DNA from 4 places in the Kribbella sp. NPDC104218 genome. Region 3 is predicted to be linked to each of the others. Evidence: predicted binding sites of a transcription regulator. Region 3 holds the regulator's gene; each other region holds the start of a gene.

Region 1 (4,225 bases), on a different contig from region 3:
AAGACGACCTGCGTGGCCACCAATCCCGGGACGGTCTGCTCCGGCTCGGTTCTGATCCCGTCACTGAAGGCGTGGTTCCGGGCGGAGTCCTCCACGAATGCGGCAGAGGTCGACCGCATCCTGGCGCAGATCCGCGTCGTGCCGGATCAGGTCGGCGTACCGGGCTTCCAGACGCTCGACATGGACAAGAAGCCCGCGGAGGTCTACCAGAACGAGCTCCGGCAGCTCGGGCTGCAGCCGGAGGTTCGGACGGCCAAGAAGGAGGGCTACCCGATCGGTGCGGTGCTCGCGGTGTCTCCGGCAGCAGGAACGGTTGTCGCGCCCGGGACGCCGGTGACGGTGACAGTCGTCGGCTGAGAAGTGTCGGTGGGCGCCGCTAGCGTCGGGGGTATGGACGCGCAGGTGGTGCACAAGCTGGTGCGGGGGCTGCCCGGAGCCGAGGAGCACGAGGGCTGGGCCGGGCAGCCCGCGTTCAAGGTGCGTAAGAAGGGCTTCGCGTACCTGTCGGGGGACGAGACGCGGCTGATCGTCAAAGCCTTCCGCGAGGAGCAGGAGGCGCTCATCGCGGAGAGCCCGGAGGTCTACGCGCCGTCCTGGGAGAGCGGCCGGTTCGCCTGGGTGGATGTGACGCTGGCGCTGGCTGACGAGCGCGAGGTGGCCGAGCTGCTGACCGAGGCCTGGCGACTGACCGCGCCGAAGTACCTGATCGCCCAGCTGGCCGACTGACTCGGCGTCAGCTCGGAGCGCCGACCGTCTTGCGGTAGGTGCTGGGGGAGGTGCCCAGCTCGCGCCGGAACGCTTCCCGGAAGGTGGTGGCGCTGCCGAAGCCAGTGGCGGCCGCGATGCGGTCAACAGTCCAGTCGGAGGTTTCCAGCAGGCTGCGCGCCTTCCGGATGCGCTGTGCGACCACCCAGCGCATCGGTGGCAGTCCGGTCTCGTGTTCGAAGTGCCGGATGAACGTACGCCGGGACAGCGCGGCCTGGGTGGCCAGCAGCTCGATGGTGATCGGTTCGGCCAGATGGTCGAGGACCCAGGCCCGAGTCGCGGCCAGGTCCGCTCTGGACGGCGTCCGCGCGTCGGCGTACTGGGGGTGTTCGGCGCCGCGCTCAGGGGCGGCGACGACCCACTTGCCGACCTCGTCGGCCGCAGCGGCGCCGAAGTCGGTGCGGATGACGTGCAGACCGGCGTCGATCCCCGCACCACCGCCGCTGGAGGTGAGGACCTTGCCGTCCTCGACGAACAGCCTGTTGTCCAGCACGGTCACCTGCGGGAACTGGCGGCGCAGCTCGTCGACGTAGTGCCAGTGCGTGGTCGCCTCCCGTCCGTCCAGGACGCCGGCCGCGGCCAGGGCGAAGGTGCCGGTACAGATGCCGACCAGCCGCGCCTCGGTGTCGCGGAGCAGCTCCAGGTACGGCGCGGGCAGCGGCAGCTCGGGGTCGTCGTACCCCGGCACGACGATCAGATCCGCGGCGGCCGCCGCTGCGGGGTCGGTGTGCTCGGCCACGCGGTAGCCGGGGTGCTTGCCGAACACATGCTCCGCCAGCGCCAGATCCAGCGTGATGGCTCGCGGCACCTTCAGCAGCGCCACCTCCAGCTCCGGCACGGCAGCTCCTCCGCAGGCACGAATCCGGCGGTTCCTGGCACTGCGACCGGTGGCCGCGACCTGTCCGCCCTCCCTAGGTTAGTTGAAAATCGTTCTTTCCAAAGGAGTGCACGTGATCGAGAACTTCGGGCTGCCGTGGGAGCGCGACTACGGCTACGTCCAGGCGATCAGGTCGGGCGACACCATCTATCTGTCCGGCCAGGTCGGGAACCGGGGGACCGAGATCCTCGAGGGGGTCGAGGCGCAGATGCGGCAGGCGTACGCCAACGCCGAGGAGCTGCTGCAGCGGTACGGCGCCTCGCTGGCGAACGTGGTCGAGGAGACGCTCTACGTCCGCGACATGGACGAGGCGTTCCCGTACGCCGGGCCGGTGCGGAAGGCGGCGTACGGGCGGGAGGACCCGCAGGTGGCGAGCACGATCGTCGGAACCACCCGGCTGGCCTTTCCGGAGCTGCTGATCGAGATCGCGTTCACGGCCCGCGTCTGAGCGCTGGACGGCGGTGGTCGGCTTGCACTCGGTTGGGGCGAGTGCTAATACTTGGTTAGCACTCCTAGGGCGAGAGTGACAAGACTCGCGCCTGCGGGGTGTGTACGAAGACGGCCCGATGAGGTGCCGGGAGCGGGGCGGGACATGAGCGCCACGACTCCGGCGCCGTCCGTCGCGGGCATCCGGCCGGCTGAACCACCAAAGACTCGACGCGGGAGGACTCGCGGAGAATGCCCAAGCTGATTTCTTTCAATGAAGAGGCGCGCCGTGGCCTCGAGCGGGGAATGAACACCCTCGCCGACGCCGTGAAGGTGACGCTCGGCCCGAAGGGCCGCAACGTCGTCCTGGAGAAGAAGTGGGGCGCCCCCACGATCACCAACGACGGTGTCTCCATCGCCAAGGAGATCGAGCTCGAGGACCCGTACGAGAAGATCGGGGCCGAGCTCGTCAAGGAAGTTGCGAAGAAGACCGACGACGTCGCGGGTGACGGCACCACCACCGCGACCGTGCTGGCCCAGGCGCTCGTGCGCGAGGGTCTGCGCAACGTCGCGGCCGGCGCCAACCCGATGGGCCTGAAGAAGGGCATCGAGAAGGCGACCGAGGCCATCAGCGAGCAGCTGCTCGCGCTGGCCAAGCCGGTCGAGACCCGTGAGCAGATCGCGGCGACGGCGTCCATCTCGGCCGCCGACACCCAGGTCGGCTCGATCATCGCCGAGGCGATGGACAAGGTCGGCAAGGAAGGCGTCATCACCGTCGAGGAGAGCAACACCTTCGGCCTCGAGCTCGAGCTCACCGAGGGTATGCGCTTCGACAAGGGCTACATCTCGCCCTACTTCGTGACCGACACCGAGCGGATGGAAGCGGTCCTCGACGACCCGTACATCCTGATCGTGAACAGCAAGATCTCGAGCATCAAGGACCTGGTCCCGGTGCTGGAGAAGGTCATGCAGACCGGTAAGCCGCTGGCCATCATCGCCGAGGACATCGAGGGCGAGGCGCTGGCGACCCTGGTCGTCAACAAGATCAAGGGCACCTTCAAGGCCGTCGCCGTCAAGGCGCCGGGCTTCGGTGACCGCCGCAAGGCCATGCTGGTCGACATCGCGGTGCTGACGGGCGGTGAGGTCATCTCCGAGGAGGTCGGTCTCAAGCTCGACACCGTCGACCTGGAGCTGCTCGGCCAGGCCCGCAAGATCGTCGTCACCAAGGACGAGACGACCATCGTCGAGGGCGAGGGCGACGCGGACCAGATCGCCGGCCGGGTCAACCAGATCCGCGCCGAGATCGAGAAGTCGGACTCCGACTACGACCGCGAGAAGCTGCAGGAGCGCCTGGCCAAGCTGGCCGGCGGTGTTGCGGTGATCAAGGTCGGCGCGGCCACCGAGGTCGAGCTGAAGGAGCGCAAGCACCGCATCGAGGACGCCGTTCGCAACGCGAAGGCGGCCGTCGAGGAGGGCATCGTCGCCGGCGGCGGCGTCGCGCTGCTGCAGGCGTCGGTCAAGGCCTTCGAGAAGCTGGAGCTCGAGGGTGACGAGGCCACCGGCGCGGCGATCGTTCGGCAGGCCGTCGAGGCCCCGCTGAAGCAGATCTCCGTGAACGCCGGCCTCGAGGGCGGCGTCGTGGTCGAGAAGGTTCGCAACCTCGAGCCGGGTCACGGCCTGAACGCCGCGACCGGCGAGTACGTCGACCTGATCGCCACCGGCATCATCGACCCGGCCAAGGTGACCCGCTCGGCGCTGCAGAACGCAGCCTCGATCGCGGCCCTGTTCCTCACCACCGAGGCCGTCATCGCCGACAAGCCGGAGAAGGCCGCGGCCGCTCCGGGCGGCGCGCCCGACATGGGCGGCATGGACTTCTGATCCAGTAGTCCGACAGCACGAACGAACGGCCCCGGGGTTCGCCCCGGGGCCGTTTGCTGTCAGCGGCTCTCGTCGACCTCGCAGAATGACGCGTAGTGGTCGGCGGTGTAGTAGACGTGCGCGGGCGTGGTCTTGGCGCCGCCGCCGACCAGCCGGCGCGCGCCTCGGTCGGGTGAGCCCGGCGTCTTGACGGTGTACTCGTGGTAGTAGCCGGCGGACTGCTGGGGGAGGAGCGCCTCGCGGTTCTGGAGGACGGTGCCGTCCTGGCGGTAGGGGAAC
Region 2 (4,225 bases), on a different contig from region 3:
ACGCGATCCGCGGATCCAGCAGCCGCCCGTCGACCGCAGCGGCCACTGCCGTCACCAGACCGGCCCGAATGACCGCGCCGTCCGGTTCGTAGAGGTATTTGCCCACCGGGCCGACCACAGCCTCCGGTGCGGTCGTCACAGTCGCGCCGCCAGGTAGCAGGGTCGCCCGACGCGCGACACCGGCGTACAAGGCGCCAGACCAGAGCGCTGCCTCCTTGACCTCTCCGGCGTCGCTGATCCACTCGGCCTCGACGTCCTCGGGCACTGCGTCGTGCGGAATGCCCGGTGCGACCTTCACGCACGCAGTGCGCTCCAGAAGCGCGGTCACGAAGCTCCACGGCGGTGAGTAGGCGTTGTGGTCGAATACGCGCCGTCCGTCCGCCCGCCGCGCCGGGTCCGCGAACACCACGTCGTACGTCGTCAGCTCGGTCGACTCAGCGTCGCCGACGATCACCTCACCGGGCAGCCCCAACGCGGCCAGGTTGGCGCGAGCCGCGGCTGCGGTTTCGGCGTCCCGCTCGATGCCGGTGACGCGCAGCCCGGCGCGGGCGGCGCTGATCAGGTCGCCACCGATTCCACATCCCAGGTCGACCACGCTGGCCCCTGGGAGGGCCGCAGCGATCCGAGCGGCCCGGTGGACGCCGACCGTCGTCCGAGTCGCCTGCTCGTAGCCGTCCGGCGTGAAGAACATCCGCTCCGCGTCCGCACCGAACTTGGCCACCGCCCTGACGCGCAGAGCCGCCTGCGTCACCGCAGCACTCACCAGAGCGCCGTCGTACCGCTTCCGCAGCTTCTCGACGACCTGCAGCTCCCGACCCACGGCGTACTCAGCACAGGCCGCCGCCAGCACCTCGGCACCGACATCGTCCAGAAGCGCCGCAACAGTCACCCGCACACTTTAGAGCGGGCTGGAACAGGTCTTGCTCCACGTGCGGGTGGACGACGAGTAGAGGCGCCAGTTGATCGCGGAGCGGGTCTTGGGTCCGTAGATGCCGTCGGCGATGATCTTGTGCTTGCGCTGGACCATCTTGACCACCGCGCGGGTGTTCTTGCCGTAGATGCCGTCGACGGTGAGTCTGCTGCCGTAGCAGGAGTTCAGGTTGCGCTGCAGGACCTGGATGGCGGTGTCCGGTTTGCCGGAGCGGTCCGAGCCGCGGTGCGGGTTGTCGCCGTACTTGAGGTTGCAGTTGGTGCTCGTGCTACCCAGAACGGACGGCAACGGGATGCCCCAGGTCTTGTTGACCGGGACGAGCCGGGCGTCGCGGCACTGCCCCAGTTTGGCCTCAGCGGCTGCAGCGGCCTCGGCAGAGGTGGTCAGCGGGTCAGCGACCGGCGGAGCCGCCTCGCCGCCGCTGGCGGGCTTCTGGGGTGCCGCTTCGTCCTTGGTGGCGCCGGCTGCGACCGCACCGACCGTCAGAGCGCCGGCTGCGGCCAGAACCGCGATCGTGCGGCCGGAGAACTTCGGCAGCTTCGGCAGGCTGAAAGCCATGGGCACTCCTCGGACGGACGAACCGGTCGAACAAAACGGTCCCACGCCGGCCTGCAATAGGCCAGCGCGGGACCACGATCCGTACTCGGGTGCTTACAGCTCAGAGCTTGTCGTAGCAAGCCTGGCTCCATGTCTTCGTGGTCGGGTTGTACATCCGCCACTTCATCGTCGATCGGGTCGACGGGCCGTAGATGCCGTCCGCGGTCAGCTTGAGCTTCTTCTGGGCCGCCTTGACGGCGTCCTGCGTCTGCGCGCCGTAGCGGCCGTCCTTGGCCAGCTTCGCGCCGTAGCAGTAGTTCAGGTTGCTCTGCAGCGCCTGGATCGCCCGGGTCGGGTCGCCGAACGGCGTGTTCGGGTCGCGGTGCGGCAGATCGCCGTACTTGAGGTTGCAGGTCGTGCTGGTGGACTCCCAGACGCTCGGGACGAACACCTCCCAGCCGCCGCCGACGTTCTTGAACGTCGCGGCGTCGCACTGGCTGAGCGGCGCGGCGGACGCCGAGGAGGCGGCGACGAGCGGGGTGGCGACAAGGGCGACCGCGGCGAGCGCGACGGCCGGCAGACGACGGATCATGCTGTTCTCCCCAGAGTGGACGGGATCCGTTCGATCGGATCCTGTGTGCGGTTGGACACCCACGGCCCGGGATTGGTTGGGGATTTGGCACTCGAGTTGACCGAGTGCTAATCGCGGCCTAGATTCGGTGTTGGCACTCTCGCCTCGAGTGTGCCAAACGGTCCGGCCTCCTGACCCCCGCGACGGCAGGGGAGCGCGACCACCTTGAACAGACAAGCGAATCGACCGTGGAGGTCAGCAAGTGTCGGTCACGATCAAGCCGCTCGAGGACCGCGTCCTCGTCGCGCCGCTCGAAGCCGAGCAGACCACGAAGTCCGGCCTGGTGATCCCGGACACCGCCAAGGAGAAGCCGCAGGAGGGCGAGATCCTCGCCGTCGGCCCCGGCCGGATCGACGACAACGGCAACCGCGTCCCGCTGGACGTCGCCGTCGGCGACAAGGTCATCTACTCCAAGTACGGCGGCACCGAGGTCAAGTACGACGGCCAGGACTACCTGATCCTGGGCGCCCGCGACATCCTCGCAGTCGTCAGCAAGTGACGACCGCCCGCTGTTCCTGACTGACACCGCCCCGGCTGCCTGATGGCACCGGGGCGGAGTGGGTCAGGACAGCGGGACCCGCCGTACCCCGGATATTCAGAAAAGGACTGGTTTTCTTCATGCCGAAGATCCTCGAGTTCGACGAGAACGCGCGGCGCGCGCTGGAGCGCGGCGTCGACAAGCTCGCGAACACGGTGAAGGTGACGCTGGGGCCGAAGGGCCGCTACGTCGTCCTGGACAAGAAGTGGGGCGCCCCGACCATCACCAACGACGGTGTCACCGTCGCGCGTGAGGTCGAGCTGGACGACCCGTTCGAGAACCTTGGCGCGCAGCTCGCCAAGGAGGTCGCCACCAAGACCAACGACATCGCCGGTGACGGCACCACCACCGCGACGGTGCTGGCGCAGGCGCTGGTGCACGAGGGCCTGCGGGCCGTCGCCGCCGGGGTCAACCCGATGGGCCTCAAGCGCGGGATCGAGGCGGCTGTCGAGGCCGTCTCCGCGCGGCTCGTCGAGACCGCCCGGCCGGTGGACGACAAGGGCGACATGGCCCACGTCGCCACCATCTCCGCCCGGGACGCCGAGATCGGCGCCCTGATCGCGGACGCGTTCGACAAGGTCGGCAAGGACGGTGTGATCACCGTCGAGGAGTCGAACACCTTCGGGACCGAGCTCGAGTTCACCGAGGGCATGCAGTTCGACAAGGGCTACATCTCGCCGTACTTCATCACCGACGCCGAGGCCGGCGAAGCGGTGCTGGAGGACCCGTACATCCTCATCCACCAGGGCAAGATCTCCGCGATCGCGGACCTGCTGCCGCTGCTGGAGAAGGTCGTGCAGTCCGGCAAGACGCTGCTGATCATCGCCGAGGACGTCGAGGCCGAGGCGCTGTCCACCCTCGTGGTGAACAAGATCCGCGGCAACTTCACCTCCGTCGCCGTCAAGGCGCCGGGCTTCGGTGACCGCCGCAAGGCCATGCTCGAGGACCTCGCCGCCCTGACCGGCGCCCAGGTCATCGCGCCGGAGGTCGGGCTGAAGCTCGACCAGGTCGGCCTCGAGGTGCTCGGTACGTCGCGCCGGATCGTCGTCACCAAGGACAACACCACCGTTGTCGAGGGCGCCGGCAAGGCCGACGACATCGAGGGCCGGGTCAACCAGATCAAGGCCGAGATCGAGCGCACCGACTCCGACTGGGACCGCGAGAAGCTGCAGGAGCGGCTGGCGAAACTCGCCGGCGGCGTCTGCGTGATCAAGGTCGGCGCGGCCACCGAGGTCGAGCTCAAGGAGAAGAAGCACCGGATCGAGGACGCCGTCTCCGCGACGCGTGCCGCGATCGAAGAGGGCATCGTCGCCGGCGGCGGTTCCGCCCTGGTGCACGCCGCCACGGTGCTGGACAACGGTCTCGACCTCACCGGTGACGAGCTCGCCGGCGTCCGGATCGTCCGCAAGTCCGTCGTCGAGCCGCTGCGCTGGATCGCCGAGAACGGCGGCTACGAGGGCTACGTCGTCACCTCCAAGGTCGCGGAGCTCGAGGTCGGCAGCGGCTTCAACGCCGCCACCGGCGAGTACGGCGACCTGCTCGGCCAGGGCGTCCTGGACCCGGTCAAGGTGACGCGTTCCGCGCTCGC
Region 3 (4,225 bases):
CCTCGAGCTCACCCGAGAAAAACACCGCAACACCCATGAAGTTCTTCCTACCGGCTAGTGGTTGCCGAAGGCGTCTCGGAGGCGGCCGAAGACGCCTTTGTGGGCGGCTTGGACTTGGCCTTGGGGGCGTTCTTCGTTGCGGGCGGTGGCGAGGGCGCGGAGGAGGTCGGCCTGGGCGTCGTCGAGTTTGGTGGGGGTCTCGACGATGATCTGGACGATGAGGTCGCCGCGGCCGGCGTGGCGGAGGCGGGGGACGCCGCGGGCGGAGAGGGTGTGCGCGGTGCCGGACTGGGTGCCGGGGCGGATCTCCAGGGGCGTGGTCTCGCCTTCGAGGGTGGGCAGGTCGATGGTGGTGCCGAGGGCGGCGGCCGTCATCGGGAGCGTGACCGTGCAGTGCAGGTCATCGCCGTGCCGGGTGAAGATGTCGTGCGGCTCGACCTCGATCTCGACGTACAGGTCGCCGGCCGGGCCGCCGCCGGGGCCGACCTCGCCCTGACCGGACAGCTGCACGCGGGTACCGGAGTCGACGCCGCCGGGGATCTTCACCGTGACCGTACGCCGGGAGCGGACGCGGCCGTCGCCGGCGCACTCGACACACGGGTTCGGGATGGTCGTCCCGAAGCCGCGGCAGTTCGGGCAGGGGCGCATCGTGCGCACCTCGCCGAGGAACGAGCGCTGCGTGTGGGTGACCTCACCACGCCCGTGGCAGACGTCGCAGGTGACCGGCTCGGAGCCGGCGGCCGCACCGGAGCCGGAACAGGTCGGACACAGGACGGCGGTGTCGACCTTCAGCTCACGCGTCGTACCGAACGCGGCCTCGGCCAGATCGATCCGCAGCGGGATCAGCGCGTCCTGACCGCGACGCGTCCGCGGCCGCGGCCCGCGGGTCGCCCCGCCGGTCTGGCCGAAGAAGGCGTCCATGATGTCGGTGAAGGTGAACGCCTGACCGCCGCCGAACCCACCGGGCCCGGCGCCGCCGGAGGCGAACGGGTCGCCGCCGAGATCGTGCATCTGCCGCTTCTGCGGGTCGCTGAGCACCTGGAACGCGCGCCCGATCTCCTGGAACTTGTGGTGCGCGTCCTCGGAGTCGTTCACATCCGGGTGGTACTGGCGCGCCAGCTTGCGGTACGCCTTCTTGATCTCGTCCGGCGAGGCGTCACGGCTGACGCCCAGGACGGCGTAGTAATCGGTGCTCATACTCCAGACCAGGGGTTGGTTGAGTTCATCAGGAGTCGGCCAGGATCTGGCTGACGTAACGCGCGACGGCGCGGACCGCGCCCATCGTGCTGGGGTAGTCCATGTGGGTCGGGCCGACGATGCCGAGTGTGGCCAGCGCCTCCGACTTCGACCCGTACCCGGTCGCGACCACCGACGTGGTGGCCAGCTCCTCGTACGGGTTCTCGTGGCCGATGCGAACCGTCAGCGTCTGCGGGTGGGTCGCCTCGCCGAGCAGCTTGAGCAGGATGACGTGCTCCTCCAGCGCCTCCAGCACCGGCTTCACGTTCCGCTCGAAGTCGTCGCCGTACCGGGTCAGGTTGGCCGCGCCGCCGACGGCGATCCGCTGCTCGCCCATCTCGTCGGTGAACGCCTCCAGCAGCGTGGTCACGATCGCCGCGACCAGCGGCCGGTCGGCCGGGGCGAAGGTCTCGGTCACGTTCGCCAGCGTCGTGGTCGCCTCGGTCAGCCGCTGGCCGACCATGGCCGTGTTCAGCCGCGACCGCAGGTCCGCGACCAGCTGCTCCTCGATGTCGTGCGGCAGCTCGACGATCCGCTGCTCGACGCGCCCGTTGCTGGTGATCAGCACCAGCAGCAGCCGCCGCGGCGTCATCGTGACCACCTCGACATGCCGGACGCTCGACCGGTTCAGCGAGGGGTACTGCACGATGGCGACCTGGCGGGTGATCTGCGCCAGCAGCCGGACCGTCCGCCGGACGACGTCGTCCAGGTCGACGGCGCCGCCGAGGAAGGACGTGATCGCCTTCTTCTCGGCGGCCGACAGCGTCTTGACGGTGCTCAGCTTGTCGACGAACAGCCGGTACCCGGCGTCGGTCGGGATGCGGCCGGCGCTGGTGTGCGGCTGGGTGATGTACCCCTCCTCCTCCAGCACGGCCATGTCGTTACGGACCGTGGCCGGGGAGACACCGAGGTTGTGCCGGTCGACCAGCGTCTTCGAGCCGACCGGCTCGTGGGTCGCGACGTAGTCCTCGACGATGGCGCGGAGTACATCCAGCTTGCGCTCGTCCAGCACGCGCACCACCCTCTCGACACTCTTGGCACTCAATCGTTCAGAGTGCCAGTCTAGGCGGTGTCGGGCGCGGCTCCCAACGGAACGGCTGCGGGGCGCGTCACGGTACTGGCCACGTCCAGCGGCTGATCCTGGACGGCGGACTCCACAAAAGACTCCAGTACGTCGAGCACGTGGTAGGCCAGCTCGCCGTTCGCCCGGTGCGGCTCGCCGTTGCGCAAAGCGCGTGCCATGTCCGCGACACCGACCCCTCGGCCCGCTCCGGCGTACCCGCCGCCGACCGGCACCTCCGTCCACTCCCGCTGCGCCGGAGTGACGATCTCGACCGTCCCGTCGAAGCCGTTCGGGTCCGGCACCGACAGGCTGCCGTCCGTCCCGTGGACCTCGATCCGCGGCAGCCGGCCGGCCCACACGTCGAACGACATCAGAACGGTCGTCAGCGCACCGGACTCGTGCTCCAGGACGCCGGTGACGTGCGTAGGCACCTGGACGTCGAAGACCGTCCCGGCCCGCGGCCCGGTGTGGATCTCCCGCTGCTGCTTCGCCGTACCGGCCCTTGCGGTCACCCGACGGACCGGACCGAGCAGAGTGACCAGGCTGGTCACGTAGTACGGCCCCATGTCGAGCACCGGCCCACCACCGCGCTGGTAGTAGAACTCCGGCGCCGGGTGCCACAGCTCGTGCCCGGGCGTCACCATGAACGCGGTAGCGGCATGCGGGACGCCGATGTCGCCACGATCGATCACTGCCCGAGCAGTCTGCGTCCCCGTCCCCAGAACAGTGTCGGGCGCGCAGCCGATCCGCAGGTCGTTCGCAGCGGCGTACTTGAGCAGCGGAGCGGCCTCGGCGCGATCCAGGGCCAGCGGCTTCTCGCCGTACACATGCTTGCCCGCCTCCAACGCAGCCTGGTGGACGGCGGCGTGCGCGGCGGGGATGGTCAGATTCACGACGATGTCGACGTCGTCAGCGGCGTACAGCTGCTCTGGCGTCAGAGCGCGGATGCTGTCGGTGGCAACGGCCTCGGCGCGGGTGATGTCGAGGTCCGCGACCGCAGCGACCTCGACACCGGGCAGCTTGGCCAGATGGTCCAGATAAGTGCCGGAGATGACGCCGGTGCCGACAATGCCGACGCGGGTCACTTGCTCGCCCACAGCAGCCCCCGCTCGATGATCGTCCGGACTTCGGGGACGTCGAAGTCGTCGAGCTTGTGACCGACTGCGCAGACGAACACGCGGCCCTCACCCCAGGTACGCGTCCAGACGGCCGGCATCACGGCGCCCTCGATCCAGGGGACGTCGGGGTGCGTGGCGAAGGTGGTCGTGGCCAGCACGTTGTTGGTCGGGTCCGCGTGCAGGTAGTACTGCTCGGTGTGGACGTCGAAGTGCGTGATGCCCTCGACGATCGGGTGCTCCGCGACCACCTCGACGCGGTAGTCGGTGAAGTTGTGCGGGTGCGAGATGAACTGCCCGCCGGTGAGGAACTGGTAGTCGGTGTTGTCGCGGAACGAGTCCACGATGCCGCCGTGCCACCCGGCGAACCCGGTGCCGCCGCGGACGGCGTCCAGCAGCGCCCGGATGTGCTCCGGCTTCGTCTCGCCCATCGACACGCACTGCAGCACCAGGTCGACGCCGTCCAGGTCGAGGTAGCTCTCGGTCGACTCCGAGGTCGTGACGTCGTAGCCGTTCTCCTTCAGGTACGGGATGAACAACTCGGTCGCCTCGACCGGCACATGCCCGTCCCAGCCGCCCCGCACCACCAGCGCACGTCGTGTCGTCACACCGACCGCCCTTCGAAAGTTTCGCAATCACTGTCGGAAGATTCGGAAACGACCTTAAGCGAGACCCTCTAGTACTGTCGACGCCGTGAGCGCGTGGAATGAGATCGGCGATCGGTGCTGGGTCCGGCGGTACGACGAGTGGGATCTGAACGTCGGTCTGGTGGTGGGCAGCGACGGCGCGCTGGTGATCGACACCCGAGCGA
Region 4 (4,225 bases), on a different contig from region 3:
CCGGCGGCCAGCTCGCCGACCCGGCGCTCGTCCTCGCCGATGTCGGACAGCAGCGGGCCGTGCCGGGATTCGCGCACGGTGATCTTGACCGGCTCGTCCTGACCGGCGACCTGGAAGGTCTCCTCGCGCTTGCTCAGCGGCTTCCAGCGGTTGTTGTAGAGGACGTTGTCGCCGTCGAGCTTCTCCAGGTACAGGTCCTGGACGTCGGGATCGAGGTTGGTGAAACCCCAGGAGATCGAGTTGTTGTGCCCGATCACCACGCCGGGCAGGCCGGCGAAGCTGAAGCCGGAGACGTCGTACGGACAGGTGCGGTCGACCGACTTGCAGTGCAGACCGACCTGCGACCAGATGCCCGGCATGGTGGCGCCCAGGTGCGGGTCGTTGGCCAGCAGCGGCTTACCGGAGTCGGTGTGATCACCGGACACGACCCACGAGTTCGAACCGATGCCGTCACCCTGGCCGAGCAGCTGCGGCAGGCCCTTGACCACCTTGTCGACCGAGTCCAGCGACTTCAGCAGGTCCTTCGTGAGCATCCCGCGGCGCACCTCGCCGGTGGACGGCGCCGTGCTGAACTTGCCGCCGGGCGAGACCGAGGCGCTCGGCACGATCGGCTCGTTGCGGTCGAACGGGTACGGCGGGTAGAGCACGTCGACGCTCTTCGACGGCATCGCCGCCAGCAGCTTCGTGCGGGTGATCTCCTCGCCCAGGTTGCCGCCGAGGTCCCAGGCCATGGCTTTCAGCCAGGCCAGCGAGTCGGTCGCGTTCCACGGCTCCGGGCGATAGTCGCGGCGGCCGTTGGGGTCGAGGCTGAGGACGGCGTACTCGAGGCTGAGGCCGGAGCCGCTGTGCTTGTCGAGGTAGGCGTTCACGCCGCGGGCGTAGTCGTCCAGGTACTGCCGGGTGGCCGGGCTGAGCAGTTTGAGCTCCCGCTCGGCGACCCGGCGCCAGCCGAGCGTCCGGACGAACTTGTCCGTCTCCAGGGCGTCCTTACCGAACAGCTCGCTGAGCCGGCCGGCGGTCACGTGGCGGCGGAAGTCCATCTCGAAGAACCGGTCCTGCGCGTGGACGTACCCCTGCGCGGCGAACAGGTCGGACGGGCTCTGGGCGTAGATCTGGGGAATGCCGTTCGCATCCCGGACGACCTCGACGTCGGCGTCCAGCCCCGCGAGCTCGACGTTGCCGTCGTACGTCGGGAACGAGTGGCGGACGACGAAAACGGCGGTACCGGCGATCACCACGAGGACCGTGGCGAAGGCGATACCGCAGATGATGACGGCTCGAAGCAGGCGACGCACGGACCCAACCGTAGAGAATCCGGCCCGAGGCCCCAAATGGGGACCACGGAACTTTGCGTTGCTCTGCGTTCCGGCGGGGCTGCGGAGCGCGGTTCCAGGCGGGGCGCGACCCGCAGAGTTGGAATACTTCGGGTCGCTGACGCATTATTAGCAGTCGAGTAGTAGGAGTGCCAGCGGCCTGAAGGGAACCCGAACCGTGCCGACGTACCAGTACCAGTGCACCGACTGCGGTGAGGCGCTCGAGGTGCGGCAGAGCTTCACCGACGACGCGCTGACCGTCTGCCCCGCGTGCCAGGGCTCGCTGCGGAAGGTCTTCAACGCGGTGGGCGTGGTCTTCAAGGGCTCCGGTTTCTACCGCACCGACAGCCGCTCCTCGGGCAAGGGCTCGATCCCGGCCAAGTCGGAGTCGTCCTCGTCGTCGGGCTCCACCGGGTCCGGCTCGTCGTCCGCGTCGGAGTCGAAGCCGAAGTCGTCGGAGTCGAAGTCCACGGGTTCGTCGTCCGGCGGCTCCTCCTCGAGCACCAGCGCCGCCTGATTCCACGCCGGGCAAATTGCCCTGTGGACAACTGAGAACGGGGTGCCGGAGACTCATATGTTCTCCGGCATGACACTGCCTTCGTTCCTCCGTGACCTGTCCCGCGTGCTCCGCTGGCGCCGTCGGCTGCTGGCCGGCCTCGCCGCCGCGGCCGCCGTCTATCTCGGCCTGACCAGCCTCGCGCCCGATCCCCCGCCGACAATCGCCGTCCTCGCCGCGGCCCGGGATCTGCCGGGCGGAGCCGTGCCCGATGCGCTCCGGACGATTCAGCTACCTGTCGACGCCGTGCCCAGTGGCGCGATCAGACCTGGCGCGGATCTGGCGGCCCGGGTCCTGAGCGGGCCGGTCCGCGCCGGTGAACCGCTCACCGACGTCCGCTTCCTCGGCCCGCCGCTCGTGCCGACCGGCCTGGTCGCGTACCCGTTCCGAATCGACGACTCCGATATCGGCGCGCTCCTGCGCGTCGGCGACCGCCTCGATCTGTACGCCGGGACGAGTACCGCCGGGGATGCCGCGGGCCTGGTGGCGCAGGCCGTTCGGGTGATCGCGCTACCGAAGTCGACGTCGACCGGTGCGCTGATCGTCGTCGGCGTCACGCACTCGATGGCAGCCAGACTGGCCCAGGCCACAACGAATTCCAGGGTCTCGGTCGCGCTGACACCGGACACGAGTTGATCACGCGACGAACATTCGGCGACACGATGGGTAGTTGTGCGGCGCGGTCTCTCGCGTGACCAGCAGCGCGGTCCTACGTTGACTCGGGTACATCACCCGTTCGTGGAGGCACCGCAATGCTCAAGGGCTTCAAAGAATTCATCATGCGTGGGAACGTCGTCGACCTCGCGGTCGCCGTCGTCATCGGCGCTGCCTTCGGCAAGATCGTCACGGCGCTCGTCGACAACCTGATCAACCCATTGGTCGCCGCGATCTTCGGCAAGCAGGACATCAGCAAGGTATGGACGTTCAAGCTCAACGAGGCTGATTTCTCCGTCGGCGCCGTCCTGCAGGAGGTGCTCAACTTCCTGTTCGTCGCCGCGGCCGTCTACTTCTTCATCGTGTACCCGCTGAACAAGCTGGCCGAGCGTCGCAAGCGCGGCCAGGAGCCGGCGCCGGCGGACGACCCGCTGACCACCGACCAGCAGCTGCTGACCGAGATCCGCGACGCGCTGCGCGCCCGCTCCTGACCCACGGCTTGAGCCCTGGCTCAGATCGCGCGCTCCGCGGTCGTTCGCGCCGACCCCACCTCGGGTGTCACCCGTGGTGGGGCGGGACCTCACGCAGGATGCGCTCGTCGTCGTCGGAGCCGAAGTCGTTCTCGCCCCAGGAGCGCGGGTTGTCGTCGCTGGTCTGCTCGGGCAGCAGCGGCTCGTCGTCTTCGTACGGGCTCGTCATGGGTCCAGGTTAGCGAGTCAGCGGGAAGAGCCGGGGCCGAGCTCACGCGGTTGCTCGTCGACGATCTGGCCCTGGACGGCGCCGGGATCGAGAGTTGGCGCGGCGGCCGCGGCCTGGAGCAGCGGCTGGATGCCCGGTTCGCCGATCCACCGGTCGCCGAGCACGCACCAGGCGGTCAGCACGGACAGCGTCGGCGCGGTCAGGCCGGCGATGCGCAGCGGCTCGGCCTCCATGAAACCGAAGTTGATCATCCAGTTGGCCGGATCGGGATAGAACTCCTGAACCGAGTTGTAGTAGAAGCTCAGCCAGCCGCGCCCGGGCAGCTGGGTGAGGATCCGGTAGTTCGTCGCGACGGTCGGGACTTCCTGCAGGTCGCGCCACATCAGCTCGGTGTTGCGTTTGGCGACGGCCTTGCGGTTCATGTTCACGGCGGCGTTGGCCGCCAGGGCGCCGACGACCAGCGCCGGGTGACCGATGAACAGGCCACCGCTCTGCGTGTAGCGCCCACTCCCCCGGTACAACCGCGAGTAGTGCGTCTGCGTGTGCACGTAGGGCACCTCGCCGGGCTCCAGCACCAGGCCGTAGATCGTCAGCGGTTGCGGCTGGTTCCCGGCCAGGAGCCAGCGCGCCCAGTCGATACCGAGCTGCCATTCCTCGCGCTGGCGCTGTTCGATCGCGCCGTTCCGGTTCCGGGCCACGGCACAACATCGTAGTCGGGAAACGGCGTACAGTGCCTGCGCGTTACAGAACCGGCTCGGTTCCCCCACGATCCCAGGGCGTGACCGGAACGACGCGCCGCCGTGATCGTTTGGCACGCGCTATGAGACTCCGTTCAACCATCATGGGTGGCCTTGCCAACCGGAAGGACCCAGTCGTGAGCGCATTACGGACACGGGGCCTGATCGGTGCGACGCTCGTCGTGGCAGTACTCGGGATGGCCGCCGCCTGCGGCACCGAGAACGCCTCGTCTCCGCCCGCCGCCCAGCCCACCAACACCCCGAGC

Evidence for each region. The regulator HrcA, encoded in region 3, represses chaperone genes, less so after heat shock. The targets are predictions, from matches to a motif close to TTGGCACTCGNNNNNNNCGAGTGCCAA.
Region 1: groL (chaperonin GroEL) is a predicted target of HrcA. The motif match lies at 2,112-2,138, and genes of this name have one in related genera.
Region 2: groES (co-chaperone GroES) is a predicted target of HrcA. The motif match lies at 2,145-2,171, and genes of this name have one in related genera.
Region 4: ACZ6ZD_RS02405 (FmdB family zinc ribbon protein) is a predicted target of HrcA. The motif match lies at 1,443-1,469, and genes of this name have one in related genera.

The regions. Positions count from the first base shown of each region.
Region 1 covers NZ_JBVJMQ010000001.1:729,560-733,784, reverse strand. The annotation lists gene ACZ6ZD_RS03395 (PASTA domain-containing protein) at 1-357, shown strand, start outside; gene ACZ6ZD_RS03390 (MmcQ/YjbR family DNA-binding protein) at 391-726, shown strand; gene ACZ6ZD_RS03385 (GlxA family transcriptional regulator) at 734-1,603, opposite strand; gene ACZ6ZD_RS03380 (Rid family hydrolase) at 1,716-2,090, shown strand; gene groL (chaperonin GroEL) at 2,321-3,946, shown strand; gene ACZ6ZD_RS03370 (guanyl-specific ribonuclease) at 4,006-4,225, opposite strand, start outside.
Region 2 covers NZ_JBVJMQ010000001.1:784,097-788,321, reverse strand. The annotation lists gene ACZ6ZD_RS03650 (class I SAM-dependent methyltransferase) at 1-889, opposite strand, end outside; gene ACZ6ZD_RS03645 (peptidoglycan-binding domain-containing protein) at 899-1,489, opposite strand; gene ACZ6ZD_RS03640 (peptidoglycan-binding domain-containing protein) at 1,590-2,060, opposite strand; gene groES (co-chaperone GroES) at 2,302-2,598, shown strand; gene groL (chaperonin GroEL) at 2,718-4,225, shown strand, end outside.
Region 3 covers NZ_JBVJMQ010000002.1:827,748-831,972, forward strand. The annotation lists gene ACZ6ZD_RS19805 (16S rRNA (uracil(1498)-N(3))-methyltransferase) at 1-37, opposite strand, end outside; gene dnaJ (molecular chaperone DnaJ) at 55-1,197, opposite strand; gene hrcA (heat-inducible transcriptional repressor HrcA) at 1,226-2,248, opposite strand; gene ACZ6ZD_RS19820 (Gfo/Idh/MocA family protein) at 2,299-3,396, opposite strand; gene ACZ6ZD_RS19825 (ThuA domain-containing protein) at 3,381-4,022, opposite strand; gene ACZ6ZD_RS19830 (MBL fold metallo-hydrolase) at 4,108-4,225, shown strand, end outside.
Region 4 covers NZ_JBVJMQ010000001.1:503,587-507,811, forward strand. The annotation lists gene ACZ6ZD_RS02400 (penicillin acylase family protein) at 1-1,295, opposite strand, end outside; gene ACZ6ZD_RS02405 (FmdB family zinc ribbon protein) at 1,492-1,830, shown strand; gene ACZ6ZD_RS02410 (CpaB family protein) at 1,900-2,505, shown strand; gene mscL (large conductance mechanosensitive channel protein MscL) at 2,649-3,014, shown strand; gene ACZ6ZD_RS02420 (hypothetical protein) at 3,082-3,222, opposite strand; gene ACZ6ZD_RS02425 (hypothetical protein) at 3,240-3,920, opposite strand; gene ACZ6ZD_RS02430 (hypothetical protein) at 4,097-4,225, shown strand, end outside.